3 regions of the Pseudoxanthomonas sp. 134C1 genome follow, and region 3 is predicted to be linked to each of the others. Evidence: predicted binding sites of a transcription regulator. Region 3 holds the regulator's gene; each other region holds the start of a gene.
What was found. Region 3 encodes HrcA, which represses chaperone genes, less so after heat shock. Its sites were predicted from a motif close to TTNGCACTCNNNNNNNNNGAGTGCNAA; they were not measured.
Positions count from the first base shown of each region.

Region 1: rpoH (RNA polymerase sigma factor RpoH) is a predicted target of HrcA. The motif match lies at 3,544-3,570, and genes of this name have one in related genera.
Region 2: groES (co-chaperone GroES) is a predicted target of HrcA. The motif match lies at 1,464-1,490, and genes of this name have one in related genera.

Region 1 is NZ_JBYMTH010000007.1:214,602-220,565, forward strand. Features, by position in the region: gene AC3DEZ_RS14500 (response regulator transcription factor) at 1-565, opposite strand, end outside; gene AC3DEZ_RS14505 (NAD(P)/FAD-dependent oxidoreductase) at 789-2,054, shown strand; gene AC3DEZ_RS14510 (DUF1203 domain-containing protein) at 2,048-2,515, opposite strand; gene rpoH (RNA polymerase sigma factor RpoH) at 2,655-3,533, opposite strand; gene AC3DEZ_RS14520 (EAL domain-containing protein) at 3,689-5,197, opposite strand.
Region 2 is NZ_JBYMTH010000008.1:102,606-108,569, forward strand. Features, by position in the region: gene AC3DEZ_RS15010 (protein-disulfide reductase DsbD family protein) at 1-996, opposite strand, end outside; gene cutA (divalent-cation tolerance protein CutA) at 1,000-1,332, opposite strand; gene groES (co-chaperone GroES) at 1,539-1,829, shown strand; gene groL (chaperonin GroEL) at 1,883-3,523, shown strand; gene AC3DEZ_RS15030 (MarR family winged helix-turn-helix transcriptional regulator) at 3,669-4,166, shown strand; gene AC3DEZ_RS15035 (DNA alkylation repair protein) at 4,169-4,909, shown strand; gene AC3DEZ_RS15040 (DUF6616 family protein) at 4,932-5,270, shown strand; gene AC3DEZ_RS15045 (hypothetical protein) at 5,370-5,964, shown strand, end outside.
Region 3 is NZ_JBYMTH010000005.1:101,542-107,505, reverse strand. Features, by position in the region: gene recN (DNA repair protein RecN) at 1-1,265, opposite strand, end outside; gene AC3DEZ_RS11720 (DUF2269 family protein) at 1,349-1,837, opposite strand; gene hrcA (heat-inducible transcriptional repressor HrcA) at 1,927-2,979, shown strand; gene grpE (nucleotide exchange factor GrpE) at 3,022-3,540, shown strand; gene dnaK (molecular chaperone DnaK) at 3,648-5,570, shown strand; gene dnaJ (molecular chaperone DnaJ) at 5,698-5,964, shown strand, end outside.

The DNA.
Region 1 (5,964 bases), on a different contig from region 3:
GATCCGCCATCTCGCGATTGCTGAACCCCTGCGCCACCAGTCCCAGGATCTCGCGCTCGCGATCCGACAGATAGACGTCCTGCGCTGTTTCCCGGGGAACGATGGCTGGCGGCGCCATCGCGGCCGGCAGCAGTGCCAGGATGCGGCGGGCGATCATGGGATCGATGGGCGCACCGCCTTCCCGCAGGCTCTTCAATGACATCAGGATTTCGGTGTCATCGCGTTCCTTCAGCAGATAGCCGACCGCACCCGCGCGCACGCCCGCCAGGATGATTTCCTCCTCCGCCCATGCGGACACGATGACCGCCTGCGTACCTGGCGCGTGTCGCTGCATCCAGGCGATCAGATCGATGCCGCTGCCATCCGGCAGTTGCACATCCACCAGCGCCAGCGCGAAGGGCCGTTCCTGCAGGCGTGAACGCGCGGCCGCCAGACAGTCGACGTCGGCGACATGCGCTCCCGGTTCCGCGATTCCAGCCACCAGCCGTGCAATCCGACGGCGTACGACGGGATCGTCTTCGATGACCAGCACTGCATCCAGTGTGATCGGCTGTGGCTGCATCATTCCCCCTGCACCGTCGCACCTTCGGCGGCTCCGGCAACCAAGTCTAACGTGACATGGATGGCTCGCGCGCGCGCAAATCAAATGAAGAGCGCCTCCATCTTGCGTCTGCGCGCGTCCATGCCAGAATTCCCTCCATGGATACCGTCGCTCTCCCTACGTCGGCGTTCCCGTCGACGCCCAACGGGTGTCAATCAGGCGTCCCGCTCATTCGCGGAGCGCTTCGATGAGCCCTTCCCGCGCCCACGTGGTCATCATCGGCGGCGGCTTTGCCGGCTTATGGGCGGCCCGGGCCCTGGCCAGAGCCCCGGTGCGGATCACCTTGATCGATCGCCGCAACCATCACCTGTTCCAGCCACTGCTCTACCAGGTGGCGACCGCCGGCCTGTCCGCGCCCGACATCGCCGCGCCGCTGCGCCACATCCTGCGCCGCCAGGCCAACGTGGAAGTGCGGCTCGCGGAGGTGACCCGGGTGGACCCGGAGACACGTCGGCTTCAACTGGGCGATGGCGGATCCCTGGACTACGACTATCTCCTGCTGGCGACCGGCGCCACCCACGCGTACTTCGGCCACGACGAGTGGGCGAAACACGCGCCTGGGCTGAAGACCCTGGACGATGCGCTGTACCTGCGGCGCCACCTGCTTTTGGCGTTCGAACGGGCCGAGGCCGAGCAGGATCCGGCCCGGCGTGCGGCGTGGCTCAATTTCGCTATCGTCGGTGGCGGTCCCACCGGAGTGGAATTGGCCGGCACGCTCGCCGAGATCGCGCGGCATACGCTGAAGAACGAGTTCCGCAACATCGATCCGGGTGAAGCCCGCGTGCGCCTCGTCGAGGCCGGTCCGCGTGTTCTGGCCTCCTTCCCGGAAGATCTGTCCGTGCGCGCCCGCCGCCAGTTGGAGAAACTGGGGGTGGAAGTCAGCACGGATGTGCCGGTCACCGCCATCAGCGAAGCGGGCTATCAGCTCGGCGATACTTTCGTGCCCGCGAGAACGGTGGTCTGGGCGGCGGGCGTCGCCGCCTCCCCACTCGCGCGGTCCCTCGACGTCCCGCTGGATCGTGCCGGACGCGTGATCGTCCAGCCCGACCTGAGCGTACCCGGGCATCCCGAAATCTTCGTCGGCGGCGACCTGGCTTCCGTACAGAGCGATGGCAGGCCCGTGCCCGGCGTCGCTCCCGCCGCCAAGCAGATGGGACGGCATATCGCGGCGATGATTCGCGCGCGCCTGGCCGGCAAGGCCACGACTGCTTTCCACTACCGGGATTTCGGCAACCTCGCCACCATCGGCCGCATGGCCGCGGTGGTGCACCTGGGCAGACTCAAGCTGTCCGGCCTGCTCGCGTGGTGGTTCTGGCTGGCCGCACACGTGTTTTTCCTGATCGGCTTCCGCAACCGGCTGGTCGTGCTGCTGAACTGGGCATGGGCCTACTGGAGCTATCAGCGCGGCGCACGCATCATCTTCGGCACCGCAGAAACCCCACCGGATCAGTGACGCTCCACGCGCGCCGCGAAACACCCGGGGCGCGCATTGTGCAGATGCAGGTAATCCACTTCCTCGCGCTGGAGGAAAGCCTCGATGGTCTGGATCAGTTGGGTACCCTCCACGACTTCGGATCCCTGCATCCAGCCACTGGCATCGTAGGCACGCACGGACAGCAGGCGGCGCAGGAACGTATCGGGAATCCGGTCCACGAACACCGCCGCCTGGGTGGCTTGTTCACGCACGAAGATCGGGCCACCGGCCCGATAAGGCCCGGCCACGTCATGATGCTGGAAGGGCAGCAGCAACAGGGTTTCCCCCGCGCGCGCGTTATCCAGCGAGACACGGCACGGGAAACCGCGATCGTTGTCCGCGACCACGCGCCGGATGGCCTGCATGTCCAGGCTTGCGTCATCCAACGGCCACAGGTGGGCGAACAAATCGGGGGAAAGACCGGCTATGCGGTATGACATGGAGGACTCCTGCGAACGGGTGGACAGAGTCTCCGGAAGAGCGTGGCGCCGCCATCCGATTCTTGCGCGAAAAAGAAAACGGCCCCGTTTCCGGAGCCGTCTTCATCGCGTCACGCACACCTCGTCAGGAATGCCGTGCTCAGGCGGCAAACAATGCCTTCATCTTCTTGAGCGCATTGGCCTCGATCTGACGGATGCGTTCGGCGGAAACACCGTACTCGTCCGCCAGTTCCTGCAGCGTGATCTTGCTGTCCGCATCCAGCCAGCGGCGCTTGACGATGTCGCGCGAACGCTGATCCAGACCGGCCAGGCCTTCGCGCAGCAGTTCCAACTGGTTGTCTTCACTGTCGGCACGCTCATAGGCCTGCGACGGATCCTCGTCTCCTGCCATCAGGTAGTTCACCGGTGACGGCGGCGCGTGTTCGTCGTCTTCGTCACCCGGCGCGTCGAAGCCGATATCACGACCGGACAGGCGCGATTCCATTTCCAGCACCTCGCGCTCGGACACATTGAGGTCCTTGGCAACGGCGCTGACTTCCTCCGCGTTCATCCAACCCAGGCGGGTCTTGGACTTGCGCAGGTTGAAGAACAGCTTGCGCTGCGCCTTGGTGGTCGCGACCTTCACGATGCGCCAGTTCTTCAGGATGAACTCGTGCATTTCCGCCCGGATCCAGTGCACCGCAAAGCTCACCAGGCGGACGCCCATGTCCGGATCGAAGCGCTTCACCGCCTTCATCAGGCCGATGTTGCCCTCCTGGATCAGATCGCCCAGGGGCAGGCCGTAGCCGTTGTAGCCACGAGCCACGTGCACCACGAACCGCAGGTGCGAATGCACCAGTTCACGGGCGGCGTCCAGGTCTTCGTCATCGCGGTAACGACGGGCGAGCGTCTGCTCGTCATCGACCGTCAGCACCGGAATCTGGTGCACGGCGCCGATGTAGGCCTCGAGCGAACCGAGGGCGCTGGGGATGGGGAGGCTGTTGGCCACCAGGGCGGTGGCGGAGGAGTTCTGGCTCATGAGGGTCATCTTAGCAGTCGGGTTGTTCGACTGCTAACCGGTAAAAGAGTTCCCCATCATCCCGGCAATGGAACGATGGAGGGAAGACGTTCAGCTTTCGTACGGCAAACGGGAACAGTGCGGCACATGCCCCAAAAGTAATCTCACGCACGAATTTATCTTGTCGAATCAGTCACTTGAACTTCAGCGAGAACGCCATTGCTTCGTGCCCGGCGCGGACCAGGCGATCGGGCCAGGACAGAGGCCAGGTCCGCGCCGGCCAACGGCCGGGCGAACAGGTATCCCTGCAGCAGGGTTACGCCGTGCCGGGCTAACGCATCCGCCTGCGTCCAGTTTTCCACCCCTTCGGCCACCACATCCAGGTCCATGCGCTCGGCCAGATCCAGGATGGTCCGCAGGATAGGCGTCATCCGCCCAGGCGCCACCAGCCGGGCGACGAATCCGCGATCGATCTTCAGCCGGTCTGCCCGCAGTTCCTGCAGGTGGCCAAGATTGGAATGCCCCACGCCGAAATCATCCAGTGCAATCCGTACGCCCATCCGCCGGACTTCGTCCAGCACGGCGTGCACGGCGGCATCGGCATCCACCCCTTCGCGCTCGGTCAGTTCCAGGACCAGGCCGATTCTGCCCGGCGGAAACGCTGCCAGGAAGCGCTGGCATTGTTCGGGCAACCAACGCCCGGTGAGGTGTGCGGGCGTGATGTTGAAAGAGATATGGAAGCTGGCCGGCAGCAGCGGGAGCATGTCAGCGAGTTCGCCCGCGGCCTGCTCCATCAACTGCGCCGTCATCGGCAAAATGAGGTCGGTCTGTTCCAGGCTGGGCATGAAACTGTCCGGGGTCAGCAATCCACGGGACGGGTGTGCCCAACGCGCGAGTACTTCCAGGCCGGCCCATTCCATGTCGGCCGCGCGCACCAATGGCTGGTAGTAGGAAATGAACTCGCCTTTCTGGATGGCCCGCTCGAATTCCCTGGGCAAGCCATGCCGGCGCCGTAGAAAGAGATGAGCCAGATATCCTGCGGGAATGCCGGCGAGAAGTGCCCACAGAACCGGAGCACGGAACAGTGATCCGGGCAACGCCGGTTTCCCGGCAAACGGGGTCGAGGCAAGCGCCATTGGATACCGCGACGACGCCGTCACGCTTGCATCGTTCACCTGCCCGGCTATCCCTGGCCGCAGGCGTCCATCACTCCCTATCTGCATGTCAGCCACGCGCCATGTCATCCTGCCGGCGGCATCCTCGGATGCACCGCCCTGCCAGACATGCAGGGCATCCATGACCGCGATGACCTGCTGCGATCCCAGGGTCAACCGATACAGCAGTAGGGGGCGATCAGGGGCGACCGCATTGCCGTCGATCAGTGCCAGCGTTTCATGGTCGGGCCAGAACGATGCCGGGCTGGCGATCACGTCACCGGACAACGTGCTGCAATACACCACTCCTTCGCGTGCCAACAACAGGGAGCGTACCTGCGGTACCACCGCCGCCCAGAGACGCAGGGCATCGATCACGTCCGCGCAGCGACCGTCAGCCAAAGGCATTGCCTCACCGGCTGCGGCGTGAACGCCATCGAGCATCGTTTCCAGTTGCATCAGCGCCCGCTGCCGCTCCTGAAGTGCCTCGTTGTCGGCGTGCAGGGTGTCCCCACGGAACCAGAGAAGCACCAGCAAGCACGGCACCGTGACCGCCAGCAAGATCAGTCCCGCATGGAATGCATGCCGTCGGAAATGCCAGCGAGCACACCATTGGCCCACCGTGAGCCCGCCATGCACCCCACCCCACCATCCCGCTGGAGGACGGCCTGTCGGTTCGACTTTGGCGCGTAAGGCATGCATGACTCGGGAAAGGGAACCACTTTGTGTCGCGCACCTGACTGGTGCGGAGACTCCCACGTCGATGGTGCACACCGGAGGTATGCCGCTGGCCGGGGACGTGAGAGATTCGATCGCGAACTCATGTCGCGGACGGTAATGTCGCCCAAAGTGATTCCGTGCAGGAATCGGACATTTCTGAAAAGGATCGCAGAAGGACAACCGTTCACGGCTACCTAGCCGTACGGCCCGCTATCTGTGCAACCGGATGGCTCCATGAGCGCTCAAGACATCACGCCAGCTCATCACGCATCGCTGCCTTTCCCGCTGATGAATAAGCTGCAACGCCCTGCATCGAGTCGCGTCATCCAATCTGGTAGCGGAAAGAGTCGGCCGCCGTACATCTGTCGGCTCCATGTTGACACGCTGAAATCGTCGCGCGCCCTTCTGCAGGGAGGGCGCGCTTGCTCATCTGGAGCGTCGACTCACTGCGGATCAGGTGGACCGTTCCCCCCGAGCCTCGCGCCATCATGGCGAGCGGCCGGCTTCCCATTTCCTGCCAGCAAGCTGGAACACATCGACCGCCACCGGGGCATCCAGCGCGGTGGCGGCCGGATGTG
Region 2 (5,964 bases), on a different contig from region 3:
GGTATCCGCAACCGCCGCGCCATTCGCCGCCGGCGGCGATGCCGGCGCTTCCGTGCCGGCGGCGGCTTCGGCGGCCGTCGTCACCTTGCCGGCCGGAATCGACAGCGCGATCCGGCGGGTCATCGGTGGATAGCAGATGCCGCCGGTCTGGCAGCCCTGGAAGGTCACCCGCAGGGTGGTCTTGGCGGCCTTGGCATGTTCGCGGTTCAGCGGCACCGGCACTTCGGCCTGGTCGAAATAGACGATGACGTCGCCGAAGTGTTCGTCGTGGTAGGCCTGACCCTTGGGCCAGCGCGGCTTCTGCAGGCCGATGCCGGGCGCGCCTTCCAGCGCCATCGAGGTGCGATCGCGGTAGACGTAGTAGCCGCGCGCCGGGGTGAAGCGCAGCAGCAGCTGATTGCCGTCGAAGGCGATGGCTTCGACCGCGAAGGCGCGATCCTGCGGCAACGGCGCGGCATCGACCGCGCCCTTGCCGCCACCCAGCAGCGACGAGCCGCCTCCGGTCAGCGAGCCCAGCGGCACGAAGCCGCCGGTGTCGTTCGCGGCCGGCGCGGGCGCGCCGCCGGGCAGATTCACGGTGAGGCTGCGGACCTGCGGCGGATAGCAGATGCCGGCGTCGGCGCAACCCTGGTACTTGACCTTGAGGGTGACCGTATCGGTGTCCGCGCCGGCCTGGCCGGGCAGCACCGCGATCAGGCTGCCGCGGTAGGTTTCCACGTCGCCGAAGAACTCGTCGCGGTAAGCCTTGCCCTTGGGCAGTTGCAGCGGTTTGGCGGTGAAACCGCCGGCGCTCACCTCGACCCCGGTGCGATGCCGGTACAGGTAGTAGCCGTCGGCGATTTTCCAGTTGACCTCGATGCGGTCGCGGCTGGGCGCGGTCACGCTGGGAACGAACACCTCGTCGACCGGCGGCAGGTCCTGCGGGCGGATCTGGGCCTGCGCGGCGCAGGCGAGGGACAGCAGGCCCAGGGCCAGCAGGCGGGACAACCACGTCATCGGTCAGGATTCCTCTCGGGGCTCGCTCGTTTCCGCCGTCACCCAGGCCAGATAGGCGGGCAGGCCGGCGGCGGCTTGGACCGCCAGCAGTTCGGGGAGTTCGTAGGGATGCAGTTCGGCCAGCCGGGCCGCCAGCGCCGGCAGGCGCGCGGCGGTGGTCTTGATGATCAGCTGGACCTCGTCGGTGGTTTCCACCGCGTCCCGCCAGCGGTAGACCGAGGTCATGCCGGGCAGGAGGTTCACGCATGCCGCCAGCCGTTCTTCCACCAGCGTCCCGGCCAGGCGGCGGGCGCTGTCGGCGTCGGGGCAGGTGCAGAAGGCGATCAGGACGGACATAGGCCCACGATTATCGCAGACGCCTCCCTGATCCCCGGTCCAAACTTTTTCCGAGGCCGGCTCTTGAAAGGCCCGGGCCGGGCCCCATCTCGGTGCAATCCCGGTTCGCCGGGATTCGTTTGCCCGCGTTGCTGGCACTCATACGTCCCGAGTGCTAACATCGCCGCCCCTTTCCCAGTCCAATCAATCACTTAAAGAGGATTGAAATGAGCAATATCAAGCCGCTGTACGACCGCGTGGTCATCAAGCGTATGGAAGAAGAGAAGCTGTCCGCTGGCGGCATCGTGATTCCGGACTCGGCCACCGAGAAGCCGATCAAGGGCGAAGTCGTCGCCGTCGGCGAAGGCAAGGTCCTGGACAACGGCAATGTGCGCGCCCCGAAGGTCAAGGTCGGCGACAAGGTCCTGTTCGGCAAGTACAGCGGCACCGAAGTGAAGCTGGACGGCACCGACTACCTGGTCGTGAAGGAAGACGACATCTTCGCGATCCTCGGCTGAGCCGCGGACTCCGCATCCTTTTTCCAACCCCTATTTGAATTGAGGTAATCGCAATGGCTGCCAAGGATATCCGTTTCGGCGAAGACGCCCGTTCGCGCATGGTGCGCGGCGTCAACGTGCTCGCCAACGCCGTCAAGGCCACCCTGGGCCCGAAGGGCCGCAACGTCGTGCTCGAGAAGAGCTTCGGCGCCCCGACCATCACCAAGGACGGCGTCTCCGTCGCCAAGGAAATCGAACTGGCCGACAAGTTCGAGAACATGGGCGCGCAGATGGTCAAGGAAGTCGCTTCCAAGACCTCCGACAACGCCGGTGACGGCACCACCACCGCCACCGTGCTGGCGCAGGCGCTGATCCGCGAAGGTTCCAAGGCGGTCGCCGCCGGCATGAACCCGATGGACCTGAAGCGCGGCATCGACAAGGCCGTGATCGCCGCCGTGGCCGAGCTGAAGAAGATCAGCAAGCCCACCGCCGACGACAAGGCCATCGCCCAGGTCGGCACCATCTCCGCCAACTCCGACGAGTCGATCGGCAACATCATCGCCGACGCGATGAAGAAGGTCGGCAAGGAAGGCGTGATCACCGTCGAGGAAGGCTCGGGCCTGGACAACGAGCTGGACGTCGTCGAAGGCATGCAGTTCGACCGCGGCTACCTGTCGCCGTACTTCGTCAACAACCAGCAGTCGATGACCGCCGACCTGGATGACCCGTTCATCCTGCTGCACGACAAGAAGATCTCCAACGTGCGTGACCTGCTGCCCGTGCTGGAAGGCGTGGCCAAGGCCGGCAAGCCGCTGCTGATCGTCGCCGAGGAAGTGGAAGGCGAAGCGCTGGCGACCCTGGTCGTCAACACCATCCGCGGCATCGTCAAGGTCGTGGCCGTGAAGGCTCCGGGCTTCGGCGACCGTCGCAAGGCGATGCTGGAAGACATGGCCGTGCTGACCGGCGGCACCGTGATCTCCGAGGAAGTGGGCCTGTCGCTCGAGAAGGCCACCATCAAGGATCTGGGCCGCGCCAAGAAGGTGCAGGTCTCGAAGGAAAACAGCACCATCATCGACGGCGCCGGCGACACCTCCGCCATCGAAGCGCGCATCAAGCAGATCAAGGCGCAGATCGAAGAGACCTCTTCGGACTACGACCGCGAGAAGCTGCAGGAGCGCGTGGCCAAGCTGGCCGGCGGCGTGGCCGTCATCAAGGTCGGTGCCGCCACCGAAGTCGAGATGAAGGAAAAGAAGGCGCGCGTTGAAGACGCCCTGCACGCCACCCGTGCGGCCGTCGAGGAAGGCGTGGTCCCGGGCGGCGGCGTCGCCCTGATCCGTGCCAAGGCCGCCATCGAAGGCCTGAAGGGCATCAACGAAGACCAGACCCACGGTATCCAGATCGCCCTGCGCGCGATGGAAGCCCCGCTGCGCGAAATCGTCACCAACGCCGGCGAAGAGCCCTCCGTGATCGTCAACAAGGTCAAGGACGGTTCGGGCAACTTCGGCTACAACGCCGCCAACGGCGAGTTCGGCGACATGGTCGAGTTCGGCATCCTGGATCCGACCAAGGTCACCCGCACCGCGCTGCAGAACGCCGCATCCATCGCCGGCCTGATGATCACCACCGAAGCGATGGTGGCCGAGGCTCCGAAGAAGGATGAGCCGGCGATGCCGCCGGGCGGTGGCATGGGCGGCATGGGCGGCATGGATTTCTGATCCGGCTTTCCACGCAGTACCGCGACACCGGAAAACCCCGCCGCGAGGCGGGGTTTTTCTTTGGTTTTCCCGAATCGCGCGGACGCGCGCTGGACATGCTCGCGCGCATCCATATAATTAGGCGCCTAATCAAAAGGGGCGCGGCATGCTCGAGAACAAGCACCAGGCGTTGCTGGACGAAGCCCGACGACACGGGCAGGCCGATGTCGATGGCCTGCGGCTGTGCTTCCAGGTGTTGTCGCTGGCCGCCGCCATTGATCGCGATTGCGCGACGCGACTGGCGCCGCATGGGCTGAGCGAGGGACGTTTCGTAGTCCTGTTCTTGCTGCATGGCGCCGGCCAAGCGCTGTCGCCGCATCAACTGGCCGAGCGCGCGGGCGTCACCCGCGCCACCGTCACCGGGTTGCTGGACGGACTGGAGCGCGAAGGCCTGTTGCAGCGCCGGAGCGATCGCGAGGACAAGCGCCGTGTCGACGTCGTGCTGACACCGGCCGGCCGCCGCCTGGCGGGGCGGTTGTTCCAGCAGCACGCGGATTGGATCGCGTCGCTGTTCGCCGGGTTCTCGCCCCGCGAGCGCGATCAGTTGAGCACGCTGTTGCGGCGGGTCTGGCTGCGCACCGACGCCGGCGCGGCCGCGCCGTGAGCGTGGCGCGCCGGCCCGACCCCGAACGCCTGCGCCGGTTGAACGCGGGGACCGCCGCGTGCGCAAATCTGTCCGAATGCCTGGCGGTCGATTTCGCGATCCTGCTGGCCACGGTCGCGCCCATGTTGCCGGCCTCCGCCATCGAGGCGATGCGCGCGGCCGGCGGTGGCGGCATCACCACGCGGATGGCGCTGGCGGTGCACTTGCTCCGCAGCCATGGCGCCGGCGACGCGCGCGCTTGGCGGGGTCACGCGTCTGACACCGTGCGCGGCTGGGCTTGCCATCTGATTGCCAGCGAACCGGAATGGCCATTGGCGGCACAGTTGGACCACATGCGCCCGCTGGCCGACGACGATCATTTCGGCGTGCGCGAATGGGCATGGCTGGCCGTGCGCCCGGCGATTGCCGCCGATCCGCTGGCGGCGCTGGCGCGCCTGCTGCCGTGGACGCACGCGGCCTCGCCGAACCTGCGCCGCTATGCTTGCGAAGCGCTGCGCCCGCGCGGGGTGTGGGCCGCGCACATCGGTCTGTTCAAGCAATCGCCGGAGCACGCCCTGCCACTGCTGGAAGCGCTCGCCGAGGATCCTTCGCGCTACGTGCAGGATTCGGTTGGCAACTGGCTCAACGACGCCGGCAAGACCCGGCCGGCGTTCGTGCGCGCGCTGGTCGCGCGATGGCAACAGCAGCATCCCGGCGCTGCCAACGCCCATATCCGCAAACGCGCATCGCGCAACCTGGACTGATTCGCCCAAAAGGAGACACCGCATGTCCCATACCCTGATCGAGTTCTACAGCGCCACCCCCGCCTGGCACGCATTGGACGCCAGCGGCCGCGCGGCGTTCTTCGCCGGCATCGGCGCCGGCATGCAAGCGTTCGATGCCGAAGCGATCGCACCGCTGGTGATGGGACGCATCGACCGCACGCTGCCGCATGCGGTCCTGGCGGACTACTTCGCGGTCTGGCGCTGCGCCGACGCGACGGCGGTGCGGCAACTGATCGACGGCATCACCGCCAGCGGTTGGCATGGCTATTTCACCACTGTCAACGCGGCGGGCGCGGGCGAGGATCTGGCGACCCACCTGCAGGCGCTGGCCTCCGCATAGGTGCCCATGCAGTCGGGCGCGAACTTCCAGGTCGATTCCTATGGTGTCCGGCCCGCGTTGCCGGGAGAGTGGACGGTACCTCCCCCCCGGAACCCACGTATGCGGATCAATCATCTCCCCCGACTCGGCCGTGATGAAGCCCTGGCCCGTATCACCGCTTCGGCCGGAAGCGTCACAGACGCGGCCCGGGAAGTGATCGATGCAGTGACCGATGACCTCAGTTGGGACGAATTTCAGCGTGAACACCCGGATCTCGTGGCGGATTTCGAAGCGGGCCTGCGGGAGGTGGAAGAAGCCGGCTTCCATCAAGCGGGGCACCTTCTCGCCACTCTGCGCGAGGGAAGCCGAAATGTGGAAGCGGCCACCACAGTGCCCGAACCCACCCGCATCCACTGGCACTTGGGCGATCTGCATCTGGCCGCGTTCTCCTCCACCGAAGACGACGACTACGACTGCTTGATCGTCGACGGCGATCTCATCGTCGAGGACTGCCTGGAAATCACGCCGTTCATGGACTACGGCGGTTTCATCGTGCTCGGAAGCTTGCGGGCGGACACGCTGATCTGCACGGGAGCGTTGGTGGTGCGCGGCGATGTCCACCTGCGCCATGCCTACCTCAACGCGGGCAACGATTGCGCAATGGTGGTGGGAGGCGACCTGGCGGTGATCTCACTGGTGGAGGAGGGCGAATTCG
Region 3 (5,964 bases):
TGGCCGGCATTGGCGCCGACCAGGAATTCGACCCGCTCGGCGCCGGCCGGATCCGGGCGGTCCCCCTCGTTGGGCTCCAGCGCAATCTCGAACCGTCCGCCGCCCATGCCCAGTTCGCCGATCAGGGCGGTGGTGGTCTTGCCCAGTTCGCGCGCGGCGCGCTGGCGGCTGCGGGTCAACCGGGCGGCGCTGGTCTTCCAGGCGTCGCGGGCGGCCTCGATCTCCTTGTTGAGGCCGAGCAGGCGCTCACCGGCGCCGCGCAGACCGTCCAGTTCGGTGGCGATGGTGTCGCGTACCCGCGCCAGATCGTCCGGGGTCGTGCGGTGCTTGCGGGCCAGGTCGTGGATGCGGCCAAGCCGTTGTTCCAGTTCCTCGAATTGCTCCGGATCCGCGTCCAGATCGTCGCGGACCTGGCCAAGCAGGCCGAGCGCCTCGTCGATCTGGATGTTCGCGCTTTCCAGCATGCCGTCGATCTCGGCCAGCCGCGGTTCGTGTTGCGCCAGCCGGGCCAGTTCGCCGCGGGTCTGCTGCAGCTGGCGCGACAACGACGGGGATTCGTCCCCGCCCAGACGCGTCAGCGCCGCTTCGCAGGCCTGGATGAGGCCGGTGGCGTGGGCCTGGCGGCGATGACCCGCGACCAAGTTCTCGATGCTGGCCGGGGCGAGGTCCTCGCGTGCCAGTTCACCGAGCTGGTGTTCCAGATAGTTGATGCGATCGGAGACATCGCCCTGGCGGGACAGGTGGTCGCGTTCGTGCAGCAGCTCGGACCAGCGCGCCGCGGCCGCCGCCACCGCCTGCCGTTCGGCCGCGTTGCGGGCGTGGCCATCCAGCAGCTCGCGCTGGCTGGCTTTGTCCATCAGCGCCTGGTGTTCGTGTTGCCCGTGGATTTCCACCAGCCGTCCGGCCAGATCCGACAATTGCCCGAGGGTGACGCTGCGGCCGTTGATCCAGGCGCGCGAACCACCGTCGGCGCGGATGATCCGGCGCAGCTGGCAGGCCAGTTCGTCGTCCAGCTCCTGTTCGCGCAGCCACGCCAGCGCCGGCGCGTTGGCCTCGATGGCGAATTCGGCGGACAGTTCGGCGCGCTCGGCGCCGTGGCGGACCACGCCGCTGTCGGCGCGCAGGCCCGACAGGAAGCCCAGGGCATCCACCAGCAACGACTTGCCGGCGCCGGTTTCACCGGAAATGACGGTCATGCCGGGGCCGAATTCCAGTTCGGTGGCGCGGACGACGGCGAAATCCTTGATCGCGAGGTGTCTGAGCATGCACGTATTGTAAGGGCCAGCCATGACGCGCATGGCACGCGGCGGCAGCATCGGCGGGGGCCGTCGCAGAAACCGCGACAGCCCTACGCGGGCACCTTCAGCACCATCGCGGCCAGCGCCAGCCAGGCCGGCAGCAGGCTGGCGACACCGATGCGGTTCCAGCGCCGCAACAGGGGAGCGCAGTCGTCCCAGCCGATGTCCTCGCGACCGGCCAGCACCCGCAGGCGGTGCTGGAGCGGAGCCAGCGCCGCGAACACCAATCCGGACAGCACGAACAGGCCGATGCCCCAGGCGATCCAGCCGGTGCGCAGCACCGGCCAGCCGCCTTGCCAGGCCGCCAGGCCGCCGCTGGCGATGATCACCAGCACCGCCGGCACGGTGAACACCCGGTCGCTGCGGATGACGCCCGCCATCGCCTCGGCCAGTCGGGGCGGGGAACGGTGGCGGGCGGCGTGGCGGACCCAGAACACGCCGGTGGTGATGTTGCCGAGGAACAGCACGACGGCGACGACGTGCAACAGTTTGAACAGCAGATAGATCATGGCGGCGGGAGGAACCGGAGGGATGGCCATTGACCCGCATCCGCCAGCCGTCGCCAAGTGGCCGGAAGTCACTTCAATGCTTGCGGTCGCCGGGCGATACCGCTATCTATTCGTCGATGATGGCCGCATCCGCCGACACCCCGCTGGACCCCCGCGCCCGCCAATTGCTGCGGGCGCTGATCTCCCGTTACATCCGCGACGGCGAACCGGTCGGCTCGCAGACCCTGGCCCGCCATGGCGGTCTGGACGTCAGCCCGGCGACCATCCGCAACATCCTGGCCGAGCTGGAGGAAGTGGGGTTGTTGAGCTCGCCGCACACCTCCGCCGGGCGGGTGCCGACCGCCCAGGGCTATCGGGTGTTCGTGGACAGTCTGGTGCAGGTGAAGTCGCTGGGCGAGGGCGAGATCACCCGCCTGCGCGCCGAGTTGCCAGCCGGGGCGGGCACCCAGGCGTTGCTGGGCAACGCCTCCGAGCTGCTGTCGGCGATGACCCATTTCGTCGGGGTGGTGAGTGCGCCCCGGCGCGAGCAGTTCGCGTTCCGCTACATCGATTTCGTGCCGCTGGACGGGCGCCGGGTGATGGCGATCCTGGTGTTCGCCGACAACGATGTGCAGAACCGGGTGATCGAGCCGCGGCGGGTCTACGACCGCTCGGAGCTGGAGCGGATCGCCAACTATCTGAATGCCCATTTCGCCGGGCGCCCGCTGGCCGACATCCGCGCCACCCTGCTGCGGGAGCTTCGCGCGGCCCGCAGCGAGATGGAAGGACTGCTGGCGGAGGCGGTGGATCTGGCCGAACAGGCGCTGGCGCCGCCGGGTGACGACGTGGTGCTGGCCGGGCAGACCCGGCTGATGAGCGTGCAGGATCTGTCCGACCTGGAGCGCCTGCGCGACCTGTTCGAGACCTTCGCCCGCAAGCGGGAGATCCTGCAGCTGCTGGAGCGCACCCTGCGCGCCCCGGGCGTGCGCATCTTCATCGGCGAGGACACCGGGCTGGCCCGCCACGACAGCGTTTCGGTGGTCACCGCGCCGTACATGGCCGGCGGGCAGGTGCTGGGGGTGCTGGGGGTCATCGGCCCGACCCGGATGGCCTACGACCGGGTGATTCCGGTGGTGCAGGCGGCCGCCGATGCGCTGGGGGCCGCCTTGAATCCGGACAGCCCGGCCCAATAAGTTGCCTGTCATGCGGCAGGAACCGCCGCGACGGGACCCGAGATGAGCCAAAACGAACACGATTCCGAACTGGGCCAGACGCCCGAACCGCAAGAAGCCGACAACCCCCTGATCGCCGAACTGGAAACGCTCCGCAACGAGCTGGACCAGCTGCGGGCCACCTCGCTGCTGGAGCGGGCGGACCTGGAGAATCAGCGCAAGCGGGTGGCGCGCGACATCGAGATGGCGCGCAAATTCGCCAACGAACGCCTGCTGGGCGACCTGCTGCCGGTCTTCGACAGCCTGGACGCCGGGTTGGCCGCGGCCGGCGGCGAGGCCAATCCGCTGCGCGAGGGGCTGGAACTGACCTACAAGCAACTGCTCAAGGTTGCCGGCGACAACGGCCTGACCGTGGTCGATCCGGTCGGCGCCCCGTTCAACCCGGAACACCACCAGGCCATCAGCCAGGCCGACGTTCCCGGCGCCGCGCCCGGCAGCGTGGTGCAGGTGTTCCAGAAGGGCTACCTGCTCAACGACCGCCTGCTGCGCCCCGCGCTGGTGGTGGTGGCGAGGCAGGACTGAACGCCCGGGCCGGCGGCGCTTGAACCGCGCCGGCCGGACCCCACATCCAGACCATCCCCGGCCCAGCGCCGGACCAAGACAGACACTTTTAGGGAGCGAACCCGACAATGGGCAAGATCATCGGCATCGACCTGGGCACGACCAATTCGTGCGTGGCGATCATGGAAGGCGGCAAGGCACGCGTCATCGAGAATTCCGAAGGCGACCGTACCACCCCCTCCATCGTCGCCTACACCAAGGACGGCGAAGTCCTGGTGGGCGCCTCGGCCAAGCGCCAGGCCGTCACCAACCCCAAGAACACCTTCTTCGCGGTGAAGCGCCTGATCGGCCGCAAATTCACCGACGCCGAAGTGCAGAAGGACATCGGCCTGGTGCCGTATTCCATCGTCCAGCACGACAACGGTGACGCCTGGGTGGCCACCGCCGACGGCAAGAAGCTGTCCGCGCAGGAAATCTCCGCGCGCATCCTGGAGAAGATGAAGAAGACCGCCGAGGCCTTCCTGGGCGAGACGGTGACCGAAGCGGTCATCACCGTGCCGGCCTACTTCAACGACAGCCAGCGCCAGGCCACCAAGGACGCCGGCAAGATCGCCGGCCTGGACGTCAAGCGCATCATCAACGAGCCGACCGCCGCGGCGCTGGCCTATGGCCTCGACAAGGCCGACGGCACCGATCGCAAGATCGCCGTGTACGACCTGGGCGGCGGCACCTTCGACGTGTCGATCATCGAGATCGCCAACGTCGACGGCGAGAAGCAGTTCGAGGTGCTGGCCACCAACGGCGACACCTTCCTGGGCGGCGAGGACTTCGACAAGCGCGTCATCGACTATCTGGTCGAAGAGTTCCAGAAGGACCAGGGCATCGACCTGCGCAAGGATCCGCTGGCCCTGCAGCGCCTGAAGGATGCCGCCGAGCGCGCCAAGATCGAGCTGTCCAGCTCGCAGCAGACCGAAGTCAACCTGCCGTACATCACCGCCGACGCTTCCGGTCCGAAGCACCTCAACATCAAGCTGACCCGCGCCAAGCTGGAAGCGCTGGTGGAAGACCTGATCAAGAAGAGCATCGAGCCGTGCCGCATCGCACTGAACGACGCCGGCCTGCGCGCCAGCGAGATCGGCGAGGTGATCCTGGTCGGCGGCCAGACCCGCATGCCGAAGGTGCAGCAGGCGGTGGCCGAGTTCTTCGGCAAGGAACCGCGCAAGGACGTCAACCCCGACGAGGCCGTGGCGCTGGGCGCCGCGATCCAGGGCGGCGTGCTGGCCGGTGATGTAAAGGACGTGCTGCTGCTGGACGTGACCCCGCTGAGCCTGGGCATCGAGACCCTGGGTGGCGTGTTCACCAAGATCATCGAGAAGAACACCACCATCCCGACCAAGGCTTCGCAGACCTTCTCGACGGCCGAGGACAACCAGTCCGCGGTGACCGTGCACGTGCTGCAGGGCGAGCGCGAACAGGCCCGTTTCAACAAGTCGCTGGCCCGCTTCGACCTGGCCGGCATCGATCCCTCGCCGCGCGGCCTGCCGCAGATCGAGGTGTCGTTCGACATCGACGCCAACGGCATCCTGCATGTCTCGGCCAAGGACAAGAAGACCAACAAGGAACAGAAGGTCGAGATCAAGGCCGGTTCGGGCCTGTCCGAGGAAGAGATCCAGCGCATGGTCGCCGACGCCGAGACGCATCGCGACGAGGACAAGAAGTTCCACGAACTGGTGCAGGCGCGCAATCACGCCGACGGCCTGCTGCACGCCACCCGCACTGCCATCACCGAGCATGGCAGCAAGGTGCCGGGCGACGTGATCGGCCGGGTCGAGGGCGCCATCGCCGAACTGGAAACGGCGATGAAGAGCGACGACAAGGCCCAGATCGACGCCAGGTCCAAGACCCTGGAAGAGGCGGCCCAGTCGCTTTACGCGGCCGCCGCTTCGGGCCAGCAGCCGGGTGCCGATGACGGCGCCGCCCCGGGCGCGCAGTCCGGTGGCGACGACGTGGTCGACGCCGAGTTCACCGAAGTCAAGGACGACAAGAAGTAAGCCGGGAATCGGGAATGGGGATTCGGGATTCGGAACAGCGTTTCCGGTTTCCGGATCCCCTTCCGGTATCTGAAATTCCGATGCTGTCCGCCATCCCCAATCCCGAATCTCCAATCCCTGTTTGCCGATGAAACGCGATTACTACGAAGTCCTGGGCGTGGCCCGCACCGCCAGCGATGAAGAGCTGAAAAAGGCTTATCGCCGCTGCGCGATGAAGTTCCATCCGGATCGCAATCCCGGCGACAAGGCGGCCGAAGCATCGTTCAAGGAATGCAAGGAGGCCTACGAGGTACTGTCGGATGGCGCCAAGCGCCGCGCCTATGACGCCCACGGGCATGCCGCGTTCGAGCACGGCATGGGGGGCGGTGGCGCCGGCGGGCCGGACATGGGTGAC